Regions from separate parts of the Micromonospora sp. CNZ285 genome, predicted to be linked through region 2. Evidence: riboswitches for the same ligand, from Rfam matches in the RefSeq annotation. Region 2 holds a riboswitch; the other holds the start of a gene.

Region 1 (6,280 bases), 280 kb from region 2:
CGGCCGGGTTGCCGCACGTCTCCCAGTACACGCGCTGCCCGTCCCCGACGTCCAGCATCCCCTGCGCGTACGGTTCGATCGGCGGATACATCAGTCGCCTCCCCGGGTCAGATACAACAGCGCTGTTACATTAGTGGACGTGACCGCCCCCGACCGCGACGCCCTCGGCACCCTGCTACGTCACGTCCTGGACGTCCTCGACGGCGACGTCGCCGCCGTCCACCAGCGGCTCGGCCTCACCGACTACCGGCCCCGCTACTCACCTGTCGTCCGCGCGCTCGTCGCCGACGGGCCGCTGCCCATCCGCGACCTCGCCACCCGCGTCGGCGTCACCCACTCCGCCGCCAGCCAGACCGTCGCCCAGATGCGCCGCGCCGGCCTCGTCGACCTGCGCCCCGGCGCCGACGCCCGCCACCGCATCGTCACCCTCACCGACCGCGCCCGCGCCCTGCTGCCCGCCGTCGAAGCCGAATGGGCCGCCACCACCGCCGCCGTGCGCCACCTCGACACCGAACTGCCGGTGCCGCTCGCCGACGAGCTGTACGCCGTCCTCGACGCCCTGCGCCGCCGCCCCCTGCGCGACCGCATCGCCGGCACCGGCCTGCTCGACACCCCACCGGACACCGGAAACCGGTAAGCAACGGATAGCCTTCCGGGCATGACTATGCGCCCGATCCGGATCATCGGCGACCCCGTGCTGCGCACCCCCAGCGAACCCGTCACCAGCTTCGACGCCGAAACGCGCGCCCTCGTCACCGACCTGATGGACACGCTGCTCGGCGCGCCCGGCCGCGCCGGCGTCGCCGCACCCCAGATCGGCGTCAACACCCAGGTGTTCGTCTACGACGCCGACGGCCACCGCGGCCACATGATCAACCCCACGCTGGAGCTGTCCGACGAACTCCAGGACGACGAGGAGGGCTGCCTGTCCATCCCCGGCCTGTACTTCCCGACCCCCCGCGCGCTGCACGCCACCGCCCACGGCTACGACCAGCACGGCGAGCCGCTCACCGTCACCGGCAGCGGCTTCCTCGCCCGCGCCCTGCAACACGAGACCGACCACCTGCGCGGACGCCTCTACGTCGACACCCTGCGCGGCGACACCCGCCGCCGGGCCCTGCGCGAGATCCGCGCCGGCCGGTTCGACTCACCCAGCCGCGGCCGCTGACGTCAACGCGCACTCGGTGAACCCGGCCACCCGGGAGAACCCCAGCCGCTCGTACAGCCGCACCGCCGCCGCGTTGTCCGCCCGCACGTTCAACGTCACATGATCCACCGACGCGCGCAGCCGGGCGCACAACGCCGCCACCACACCCGCGCCCAGACCACGACCCCGCACGTCCGGATGCGTCGTCACATTCCCCAGCGCCGCCACCCGCCAGCGCGGCGAGAACACGTGCACCCCCGCCACCGCCACCAGCCGGCCGTTCTCCCGCACCCCCACGTACTGGCCCGTGTCCAGCATCCGCGGATCGAACCAGTTCCCCGGATACGCCACCGCGTACAACCCGGCCAGCTCCGCCGCGTCCGCCGGCCCCAACGGCTCACCCACCGCCGGCACCGCCGCCAGCCGCCCCGGATCCGTCAACGCCATCCGGTGATGCGCCGCCGCCTCCGACACCACGAACCAGCGGCCCACCGCCGCCTCCAGACCAGGGGACAGGTGCGCCCACATCCGCGCCGGCAACACCGGCGCCGCCTCCGCCAGCAACCCCGCCAGGTCCGGCACCCGATCCGGCGCCGCGAACGCCAGCAACGTCGGCAACTCGACCCCGTGATACAGCAACACCACCTGGTCGCCACGCCGGAACCACGACGTGTACGGCCAGAAGAAATCGTCCAGATCACCCAGCTGGTACGCGTGCAACACCGGATCCCGGCCCAGCAGACCCGCCAGCACCGCCCGGTCGTGCTCCGCCCGCACCGCCACCGCGATCAGCCCGCCATCCACTGGTCATAACCCAACCGGGCCACCAGCGCCAGCACCACCACCAGCAGCACCACCCGCACGAACCCGGCACCCCGCCGCAACGCCATCCGCGCGCCCACCGCCGCCCCCACCACGTTGCACACCGCCATCGCCGCACCCAACGCCCACCACACGTGCCCGGTCAACCCGAACACCACAAGCGCACCCAGATTCGTGCCCGCGTTGACCACCTTCGCCATCGCCGAGGCGTGCACGAAATCCGAACCCAGAATCGCCGTGAACGCCAACACCAGGAACGTCCCCGTACCCGGCCCGATCAACCCGTCGTACAGGGCGATGCCCAGACCGGCCACCGCCACCGCCACCACCACCCGCCGAGGGGTCCGCCGCTGCGGCGACGCCACCACCCCCAGCGACGGCCGCGCCAGCACGAACACCGCCACCGCCACCAGCACCACGAGCACCACCGGCCGGTACGCGCTACCCGGCACCGCACCCGCAAGCGCCGCACCCAGCCCCGCCGTCAGCACCGCCAACCCGGCCGCCGGACCCGCCACCGCCCAGTCCAGCTTCGTCCGCCGCGCATACGTCACCGCCGCCGTCGACGTACCGAAGATCGCCGCCAGCTTGTTCGTGCCCAACGCCGTCGCCACCGGCACACCCGGCGCCGCCACCAGCAACGCCGGCAACAACAACAGACCGCCGCCACCCACCACCGCGTCCACCCACCCGGCGAGAAGGGCAGCGGTCAGCAACGTCGTCAACGACAGGGCATCCACCGCCGCATTCTGCCCACGCCGCCACCAGCGACAAGGCCACCTGTGGCCAGCCTCACCGCCCCCGGCGACGCCGCAACCACATCCCGACCGACCCCACCGCCACGAACACCAGCATCGAACAGCACAGCAGTTTCAGCACCCGGCAAGACTCCCACGACGACGTAGGGTGTCCAGGTGCGCCTGGCCACCTTCAACCTGCTGCACGGCCGATCCCTCACCGACGGGCTCGTCGAACCCGACCGGCTCACCGCCGCCGTCACCGACCTCGACGCCGACGTCCTCGCCCTCCAGGAAGTCGACCGCGACCAGACCCGCAGCGGCAAACTCGACCTCACCGCCGTGGCCGCCCGCGCCCTGCACGCCGACCACCACCACTTCGCCGCCGCCGTCGTCGGCACCCCCGGCGAACAGTTCCGCCCCCTCACCCACGACGACGACGGCCACGGCGAACCCCTCTACGGCATCGGCCTGATCAGCCGCCACCCCGTCCGCTCCTGGCAGGTCACCCGCCTGCGCGCCGCACCCGTACGCTCACCCATCTACGCACCCGGCCCCGGCGGCGGACTCGTCCTGCTCCGCGACGAACCCCGCGTCGTGCTCGCCGCCGTCCTCGACACCCCCCACGGCCCCCTCACCGTCGCCGCCACCCACCTGTCCTTCGTCCCCGGCTGGAACGTCTGGCAACTACGCCGCGTCGTCCGCGTCCTGCGCACCCTGCCCGCACCCCGGATCCTGCTCGGCGACCTCAACCTGCCCGCCGGACCCGCCGCCGCGCTCACCCGCTGGCGGCCCCTCGCGAGACGCCCCACCTACCCGGCCGGGCAACCCCGCGTCCAACTCGACCACATCCTCGCCGACCGCCACGGCCTCGACCGGCTCCCACCCGTCACCGCCGTCCACACACCGCTGGCCACCATCTCCGACCACCGGCCCCTCGTCGTCGACCTCGGCTGACGCTCAGCCCAGCCCGCTCTGCCGCCGCGCCGCGTCCACCGCGTTACGGAACAACATCGCCACAGTCGTCGGACCCACCCCGCCCACACGCGGCGTGATCGCACCCGCCACCTCGGCACACGACTCGTCCACGTCCGGCAGCAACCGCCGCCCCTCGTACCGCACCCCACCACCGACCACCACCGCACCCGGACGCACATGCTCCGGCCGCACGATCCCCGGCACCCCAGCCGCCGCGATCAGGATCTCCGCCCGCCGCGTGTACCGCGGCCAGTCCGCCACCCCCGTGTGCACCACAGTCACCGCCGCGTTCGCCGTCGGCCGCTTCTGCGCCAGCAACATCGCCAACGGCCGGCCCAACGTCGCACCCCGGCCCAGGATCACCACCTCCCGGCCCGCCACCGGCACACCGTGAAACGCCAGCAACGCCTCGATCCCCGCCGGCGTACACGGCAACGGACCCGGCAACCCCAACGCCAGCCGGCCCATGTTCACCGGATGCATCCCGTCCACGTCCTTGTCCGGATCCAGCTCCGCCAACGCCCGGTCGTAGTCCAGATGACCCGGAATCGGATACTGCACCAGCACCCCGTGCACCGTCTTGTCCGCGTTGAAATCCGCCAGCACCGCGTGCAGATCCGCCTGCGACGCCGACGCCGCCAGATGCACGTGCGGCGACACGAAACCCAGCTCCGCCGCCTGCCGTTGCTTGATCCGGATATAACCCGCGCTCGCGTCGTCGTCACCCACCAGCACCGTCGCCAGCGCCGGCGTCACCCCCGCCGCACGCAGCTCCGCCACCGACGCGGCGACCTCCGACAACACCTGCTCCGCCACCGGCGCACCCGGCAACAACCGCGCAGAAGACATACGACACCTCGCCCGCGGAGGCCCAGGCGGTCGACCCCCGCGACGAGCTCCCCGATGGTTCACCCATCCCCGTGCCGCCAGTCGCGTTCCCCCTCAGCCTGCCACAACCTCCGCCGCCACCGCATCCACCACCACCTGCCACCCCGGCAACGCCGCCAGCACCGCGTCCGCCCGCCGCCGCCGATCCGCCGCCGACGCCACACCCAGATCCGCCAGCACCGCCCCGAACGCCTGCTCCCGCTCCGGCGCCACCTGGCCCAACACCACATGACAGCGCGCGTACGTCACCAGCACCCAGAACATCGCCTCCCGATGCCGCCCCGCCTCGATCAGCTCAGCCGCACCGTCGAACACCACCGGACGCCCCGCCGCACCCAGATCCGCCCCGAACGCGAACCCCTCCCGCGGCAACCGCGACGCCTCGTCGAACACCACCGCCAACCCGGCCAGATGCTCCCGCACCCGCGCCGCATCCACACCCACACCGCCACCGTCGAGCGTGTCCAGCAGGCCCGCGTACCGATCCGCGAACCCGAACCGCGACAACACCCGCTCCGCCCGCACGTACCGCCGCCGCACCGTCGGATCCGCCAACCCCGCCACCGCCGGCCACACCGCCAGCAACGACGTCGGAAACACCCACGCCAGCACCTGCTCCGCGGTCGGCGGTCCGGCGTCGACCGCCCGCAACCCGGCCTCGATCCGCCGCCGCACACCGGCGCACCGCACCCGCACCCACACCGGATCCGCGAACCCCGCCGCCACCCGCTCCCGCACCGCGGCCAGCCGCCCCGACGGATCCGCGATCACCCCATCGGTACGGAACATCGGCGCGAACACCCACGACCCCAGCACATCCTCCGGGCCGCCCAACTCCGCCCACGTGACAGTGCTGACCTCCAGCAACACCCCCCGGTGCACGAACTTGCCCACCTTCACACCGGGCTCCCGGCGTACCAGCAACACGTCCACGTCCGACCACGCCGGCAGCACCGCGTCGTCCGGCAACCCCACAGTCGACCCGCTGAAGAACGCCCCCTCGATCGACGGATCCGCGCGCATCCGCTCCCGCACCCACCCGACAGCCACCGACCGCGCCGCACCCACCCGCATCCGCCCGCCCCCAATCAATATGAACACGCATGGTTGTCGATCGGACACAGAACGTGGACCATCGACGTAAGTGACTGTCGTCGAAATCGTGTGGGGCGATGCGAATGACGGGATACCACCCGATCCTCAAGGGACGCCAAGCCGAACTCCAGGCCGTCAGCCACGTCCCCGACGAACTCGCACCACACATCCTCCCGATTTTCGACCTGCCACCCTCCAAGCACGGTCCGATCACTGACGCATGCACCTTCAGTCAACGCGCACAGGACAGCATCCCGCGTGACATGGTCATCGCCGTCGACGTGCGCCACCTCCCCGAGCCCACCACCGGCACCCGTCGGCCACTCCGGGACATCGCGGACGACCTGCATCCGTGGGGGATCCCCGCGCTGCCCGTCGCCCACCTGAACGACACCCCCGCACAACTGGCCGACGTCCGTTACTCCGCCGCGCCCTACGGTGGCGTTCTCCGGCTCACCGCCGACCACACCGAACCGGACGACACCGAAACCGACGCACGACTGAGCCACGTCCTATCCGCCACCGAACTGCAACCGGAGAACTGCACCCTCGTCATCGACGTCGCCGAGGTGGCATCCGACCGGCACCTCACGACAGCCGAACCCCTTGTCCG
Region 2 (6,280 bases):
CGACGACGGCTACATCTTCCCGGAGGCCGCGGTCTGCGGGTTCATGTGGGCCGCCGAGCACGGCTTCCAGCTCACCAACAACAGCTACTACATCGACCCGTGGGAGCTGAACTGCCGCAACGACGCGCGTCAGCGCCCGGTGTGGAAGGCCGTGCAGCGGGCCCTGCGCTACTCGCAGTCCCAGGGCGTGCTGCACGTCGCGTCGGCAGGTAACTCGAACTACGACCTGGCCCACAAGATCACCGACACCGGCAGCCCGAACAACGGCACGCCGGAGGAGCGCGAGAACCTCACCAACGCCTGCCTCGACCTACCGGCCGAGGCGCCGGGCGTGGTGACCGTCGCGGCCGTCGGCCCGACCGGGGAGAAGAGCTACTACTCCTCGTACGGCCAGGGCGTGATCGACGTGACCGCGCCGGGTGGCGACACCCGGTTCCGGACGCAGGGCGCCCGCTCGACGTCCGCCGACGGCATCCTGTCCACCACCTTCAACACCGTCACCCGCACCAACGGGTGGGGCTACAAGCAGGGCACCTCGATGTCCGGCCCGCACGCCACCGGCGTCGCGGCGCTGGCGCTGTCCGCGCACCCGGGCATGAGCCCGGGCCAGCTGGCCTCGTTCCTGGAGCGCACGGCGGTCGCGAAGTCCTGCCCGTCGGGCGTCTACAACCCGGTGCCGCTGATCCCGGCGGGCCCGAACGCGTACGACGCGACCTGCTCCGGCGGGAACCGTAACGGGTTCTACGGCGCCGGCGTCGTGGACGCGTACAACGCGGTGAAGTAACAGGTATCCGCGTGGACCGGGCCCGGCGAGCACGCCGGGCCCGGTCTGTTTGTCCTGGTGGGGCGCCGGGTAGGGGGGCACCGTCAGCCGACTTAGGAGGTAACCGGTGTCCACCGATGCGATCGTCCTGCTCAAGGAGGACCACAAGGAGATCCGCCGCCTGTTCAAGGCCTTCCAGGAGGCCGAGGAGGGACCGGCGAGCAAGCGCGGGAAGATCGTCGGGCAGATCCTCGAAGCCCTCACGGTGCACACCTACCTGGAGAACGAGGTGATGTACCCGGAGGTCCGCAAGCTGGTGCCCGACGTCGAGGACGACGTCCTGGAGTCGTACGAGGAGCACCACGTCGCGGACGTGCTCTGCTTCGAGCTGTTCACGATGGACGCCGGCGACGAGCGGTACAACGCCAAGACGACGGTGCTGATCGAGAACGTGCTGCACCACATCGAGGAGGAGGAGCAGGAGTGGTTCCCGAAGGTCCGCGAGGCGCTCGGCCGTAACCGGCTCCAGGAGATCGGCCGGCGGATGCTCGACCTGCGCCCGAAGGCGCCGAAGACGCCGACCGCCCCGAAGGCGCTGAAGAAGTCGCTCGACGCCGTGGTCGCCTGACACCGGCACCGACGCGAGCGGGACCGCCCCTCGGTGCAGGGGCGGTCCCGCTCGCGTCGGTGCTCAGTCGCCCGAGCCGGGCTCGGCCATCCTCCGGTGCTGCCCGGCCTTCAGCCGGTCCGGAATGATCTTGCCGGCGGCCACCTGGATCTTGTTGACCAGCGAGCCGGCGGCGACCTTGTGCTCCCCCTTCATCAGCGCCTCGAACGCGCCCTCGGCCACCGTGCGGGGGTCGTCCTTGGGCCCCTGGCCCACCCGGGTGCCGGTCATGTCGGCCCGGCCGAAGAATCCGGTGTCGGTCGGGCCCGGCATCGGCGAGGTCACCGTGACGCCGGTGTCCTTCAGCTCGTTGCGCACCCCCTGCCCAGGGCGGTCACCTCCCCGGCCAGCCGGGTGACGCCCTCGGGCGTGGCCAGGTCCACCCGGACCGGGTACACCTCCGGGCCGCCGTCGCGCCGCAGGTCACCGGCCGCGCGTTCGATCGCCGCGTCCTCGGCGGCGACCACCACGTCGTACCCGTGCTCGACGAACTGGACCGCCAGCTCGTACCCGATGCCGCTGGACGCGCCGGTCACCACGGCGAGCGGCCGTCCGGTGCTCGGTGTGGTCATGGTCGTGCCTCCTCTCCCCCGGGCCGGGTCGTGGCCGGCCTCCCCACGGTGTGCGCCGGGACGGGCGGCCCAACCCCGCAGGTCCCGGCCGGGCCGGTAGGATCGGCACGGGCCGTGACTGGCGCGTGGAGATGGAGCACCATCGGGGAGCGGCCTCGTCATGAGGACGCATGCCGAGCGCCTGGGCCTTCCGCACGTCACCTGGAGGTCGCATGTCGCGCAACGCCGAGTCCACCGCCTTCCGCAGCGCGCTGGAGGTCGTCCGCGGCGTCGAGCCGCGCGTGGCCGACGCCATCGCCGCGGAACTGGCCGACCAGCGCGAGTCGCTCAAGCTCATCGCCAGCGAGAACTACGCGTCCCCGGCGACGCTGCTGGCGATGGGCAACTGGTTCAGCGACAAGTACGCCGAGGGCACGGTCGGGCGCCGGTTCTACGCCGGCTGCCAGAACGTCGACACCGTCGAGGCGCTCGCCGCCGAGCACGCCCGGGAGCTGTTCGGCGCGTCCCACGCGTACGTGCAGCCGCACTCGGGCATCGACGCCAACCTGGTCGCGTTCTGGGCGATCCTGGCCGACCGGGTCGAGTCCCCCGCGCTGCGCAAGGCGCAGGCGCGGCAGGTGAACGACCTCACCGAGGCCGACTGGTTCGCGCTGCGCCGTGAGCTGGGCGACCAGCGGATGCTGGGCATGTCGCTTGATGCCGGCGGTCACCTCACGCACGGTTTCCGGCCGAACATCTCCGGCAAGATGTTCGACCAGCGCAGCTACGGCACCGACCCGGCCACCGGCCTGATCGACTACGATCGGGTGGCCGAGGCGGCCCGCGAGTTCAAGCCGCTGATCCTGGTCGCCGGCTACTCCGCGTACCCGCGGAAGGTCAACTTCCGGATCATGCGGGAGATCGCCGACTCGGTCGGCGCCACCTTCATGGTCGACATGGCCCACTTCGCCGGGCTGGTCGCCGGCAAGGTCTTCACCGGCGACTTCGACCCGGTGCCGCACGCCCACATCGTCACCACCACCACGCACAAGTCGCTGCGCGGCCCGCGCGGCGGCATGGTGCTCTGCGGGCCGGAGCTGGCCGACCAGGTCGACCGGGGCTGCCCGATGGTGCTCGGCGGGCCGCTGCCGCACGTGATGGCCGCCAAGGCCGTCGCGCTGGCCGAGGCGCGCCGCCCCGACTTCGCCGACTACGCTCAGCGGATCGTGGACAACGCGCAGGCGCTCGCCGACGGGCTGCTGCGCCGGGGCGCGACGCTGGTCACCGGCGGCACCGACAACCACCTGGTGCTCATCGACGTGTCCGGGTACGGCCTGACCGGCCGGCAGGCCGAGCAGGCGCTGCTGGACTCGGGCATCGTCACCAACCGCAACTCGGTGCCGCAGGACCCGAACGGCGCCTGGTACACCTCCGGCATCCGCATCGGCACCCCGGCGCTGACCACCCGGGGCCTCGGCGCCGCCGAGATGGACGCCACCGCCGAGCTGATCCACACCGTGCTCAGCCAGACCACGCCCGGCACCGGCCCGGACGGCGCACCGTCGAAGGCGAAGTACGTGCTGGACCCGGCCGTCGCCGAGTCGGTCGGCAAGCAGGCCGCCGACCTGCTCACGCCGTTCCCGCTCTACCCGGCGGTCGACCTGGGCTGAGCACCCGACCGACACGAAGCGGCACCCCGGGAGAAGGAGTCTCCCGGGGTGCCGGCGGTTCAGGGGTCAGCGCAGCGGGCGCTTCAGGTGGTAGCGGTGGACCTCGGTGCTGCCCTGCACGTTGTTCACGTCCTCGGCGGCGGAGACCAGCTCCCATCCCTCCCGGCCGACCCGGTTGAGGTGCGCGATCGCGGTGTCGCCGTACGCCGTCACGTCGGTGCGTGACCCGTCCGGGCCGTACCACACGAACGAGACGTGGAAATTGCGACCCTGACCCTGATACCGACGAACGAGCAACGCGTACTCCCAGGCAACCATTCGTCCATTATCAACAGACGAACGGCGTCAGGAAACACGCACTGTGGCGGAACCCTGACACTGCGGCGTCACCTCGGCCGTCATGGTGTCCGTGACCAGCGCGGCCAGCCGGTCCAGGCCGACATCGATCGACTCCGGTGTGACGGCGCTCACCGACAGCCGCAGCGCGTTGACCGGCGTGCCCGCGTCGTAGAAGTGCGCCATCGGGGTCCAGAGCACGCCGTACTCGCGCGCCGAGCGGTGCAGCAGCGCGTCGTCGACAGCGAACGGCACTGTCACCACCACGAAGAACCCGCCCGCCGGCACGGTCCAGGAGACCGGCCCGCCGGCCGGGAAGCGCCGGGCCAGGCCGTCGGCCAGGTGGCGCAGGTTGCGGGCGTACGCGGCCCGCTCCCGCACGTTCGCGGCCACCAGCGAGCAGTCGTGCGCCAGCAGCGCGCCGCCGATCACCGCCTGGCTGATCGGCGACGTGTTCACCGTGACCATGCTCTTGATCTTCGCGAGGTGGTCGGCGAACGGGACCACGGTGCCGTCCGCCTCGCCCACCCGCTGGTCGGCGACCACGTAGCCGACCCGGGCGCCGGGCAGCACGGTCTTGGCGAACGAGCCGAGATAGACCACCCGCCGTGCGGTGTCCAGCGCCTTGAGGGTGGGCCGCCGGTCGGTGCCGTCGGCCGGGAACAGGCCGTACGGGTTGTCCTCGATCAGCAGCAGGTCCTCCTCGGCGGCCAGCTCCAGCAGCCGCCGCCGCTGCGCGGTGTCCATGCTGACGCCGGACGGGTTGGCGAAGTCGGGCATCACGTAGCAGCCCCGGGGCCGCAGCCCCTCCGCGCGGGCCCGGCGCACCCCGGCGCGCAGGTCGGCCAGGTCGACGCCGTCCGGCCCGCCGGCCACCGGGCGCACCGGCAGGTCGACCAGGCGGGCCGCGCCGGTGAGCCCGACGTACGTGGGCGCCACCGCGAACAGCACGTCGGCCGGGCCGGTCCGCAGCGCGCGCAGCACCAGGAACATCGCCTCCTGGCAGCCGACGGTCACCACTATCGACTCCGGGTCGACGGTGAGCCCCTCGTCCACGGCGAGGTGCCGGGCGATCAGGTGGTGCACGATGCCCTTGGTGCGCCCGTACTGCAGCAGCGTCCGGTCCACGCCGGCCCGGTCCAGCCCGACGTCCTCGGCGAGGTGGCGGCGGAAGCGGTCCAGGTGCGTGTGCAGCAGCGCCGAGTCGAAGAACTCCTCGTACGGCCGCCCGGCCGCCAGCGACACCGCGTCCGGGTAGTGCTGCGCCACCTCGTTGAGGAAGTTCATCGAGTTCAGCGCCGGGTCGCCGACACTGCCGTGCAGCGCCGAGACGGCCAGGTCGACGGGTTCCACGTCAGCCTCCGATCCGGGTACGCAGCCGCCGGGCCGAGGCCGGGTCGGGGCAGCCGCTGAGGATGAGGGCGTCGCGCAGCTCCGCCGCGAGCAGCGCCAGTGCCGCCTCGGCGCCGGCCCGGCCACCGGCGGCCAGGGCCCAGAGCAGCGGCCGGCCCAGCAGCACGCCGTCCGCGCCGAGCGCCAGCGCGCGCAGCACGTCGACACCGCCGCGGATGCCGCTGTCCAGCAGCACCGCGCACCGCCGGTCGACCGCCTCGACCACCTCGGGCAGCATGGCCGCGCTGGCCGGGGCGGCGTCGAGTTGCCGTCCGCCGTGGTTGGAGACCACCACGGCATCCACGCCGGCGTCCGCCGCGCGGACCGCGTCGCGCGGGTCCAGGATGCCCTTGACGAGCAACGGCACCCGGGTACGCTCCCGCAACCACTCCAGGTCCGCCCAGCTCAGCGCCGGGGCGAAGACCGCGCCGGTGTGCACGGCCACCGCCGAGACGCCGGGTGTGCCCTGGTGCGCCAGGTCGTCCCGGCCGCCAGGCAGGTTCGCGGCGGTGACGTGCGGCGGCAGCGCGAACCCGTTGCGGGCGTCGCGCAGGCGCCGCCCGAGCACCGGCACGTCCACTGTCACCATCACCGCCGCGCAGCCGGCCGCCTCCGCCCGGTCGAGCAGGTCGGCCACCAGCGCCCGGTCACGCAGCCAGTAGAGCTGGAACCACACCGTCGCGCCGGTCGCCGCGATCTCCTCGATCGGCGTGCTGGACAGCGTGCTCGCCACGTACGGCACACCCGCCGCCCGGCCCGCCGCCGCGAGCCCCGGCTCGCCGTCGGGGTGCAGCAGCCGCTGGTACGCCATCGGCGCGACAGCCACCGGCAACGCGGCCCGGCCGCCCGGCAGCACCGCCTCGGTGGACGGGTCGTCCACCCCGGCCAGCATCCGGGGCAG

What was found. Region 2 has a riboswitch for ZMP and ZTP ahead of CLT75_RS09265 (glycine hydroxymethyltransferase). Riboswitches for the same ligand answer to the same signal wherever they lie in the genome.
Region 1: it holds a riboswitch for ZMP and ZTP, as region 2 does, so the genes downstream of both, CLT75_RS07915 (tetrahydrofolate dehydrogenase/cyclohydrolase catalytic domain-containing protein) here and CLT75_RS09265 (glycine hydroxymethyltransferase) in region 2, are expected to answer to the same signal.

Annotation. Positions count from the first base shown of each region.
Region 1 is NZ_SPQD01000001.1:1,728,346-1,734,625, reverse strand. Features, by position in the region: gene pip (prolyl aminopeptidase) at 1-91, opposite strand, end outside; gene CLT75_RS07940 (MarR family transcriptional regulator) at 140-637, shown strand; gene def (peptide deformylase) at 659-1,168, shown strand; gene CLT75_RS07930 (GNAT family N-acetyltransferase) at 1,148-1,951, opposite strand; gene CLT75_RS07925 (sulfite exporter TauE/SafE family protein) at 1,936-2,709, opposite strand; gene CLT75_RS07920 (endonuclease/exonuclease/phosphatase family protein) at 2,884-3,663, shown strand; gene CLT75_RS07915 (tetrahydrofolate dehydrogenase/cyclohydrolase catalytic domain-containing protein) at 3,667-4,533, opposite strand; ZMP/ZTP riboswitch at 4,547-4,621, opposite strand; gene CLT75_RS07910 (hypothetical protein) at 4,627-5,622, opposite strand; gene CLT75_RS07905 (beta family protein) at 5,745-6,280, shown strand, end outside.
Region 2 is NZ_SPQD01000001.1:2,006,598-2,012,877, forward strand. Features, by position in the region: gene CLT75_RS09250 (S8 family serine peptidase) at 1-784, shown strand, start outside; gene CLT75_RS09255 (hemerythrin domain-containing protein) at 891-1,391, shown strand; gene CLT75_RS33095 (Rossmann-fold NAD(P)-binding domain-containing protein) at 1,455-1,748, opposite strand; gene CLT75_RS33100 (Rossmann-fold NAD(P)-binding domain-containing protein) at 1,733-2,002, opposite strand; ZMP/ZTP riboswitch at 2,107-2,196, shown strand; gene CLT75_RS09265 (glycine hydroxymethyltransferase) at 2,215-3,651, shown strand; gene CLT75_RS09270 (hypothetical protein) at 3,718-3,969, opposite strand; gene CLT75_RS09275 (aminotransferase-like domain-containing protein) at 3,997-5,340, opposite strand; gene CLT75_RS09280 (alpha-hydroxy acid oxidase) at 5,342-6,280, opposite strand, start outside.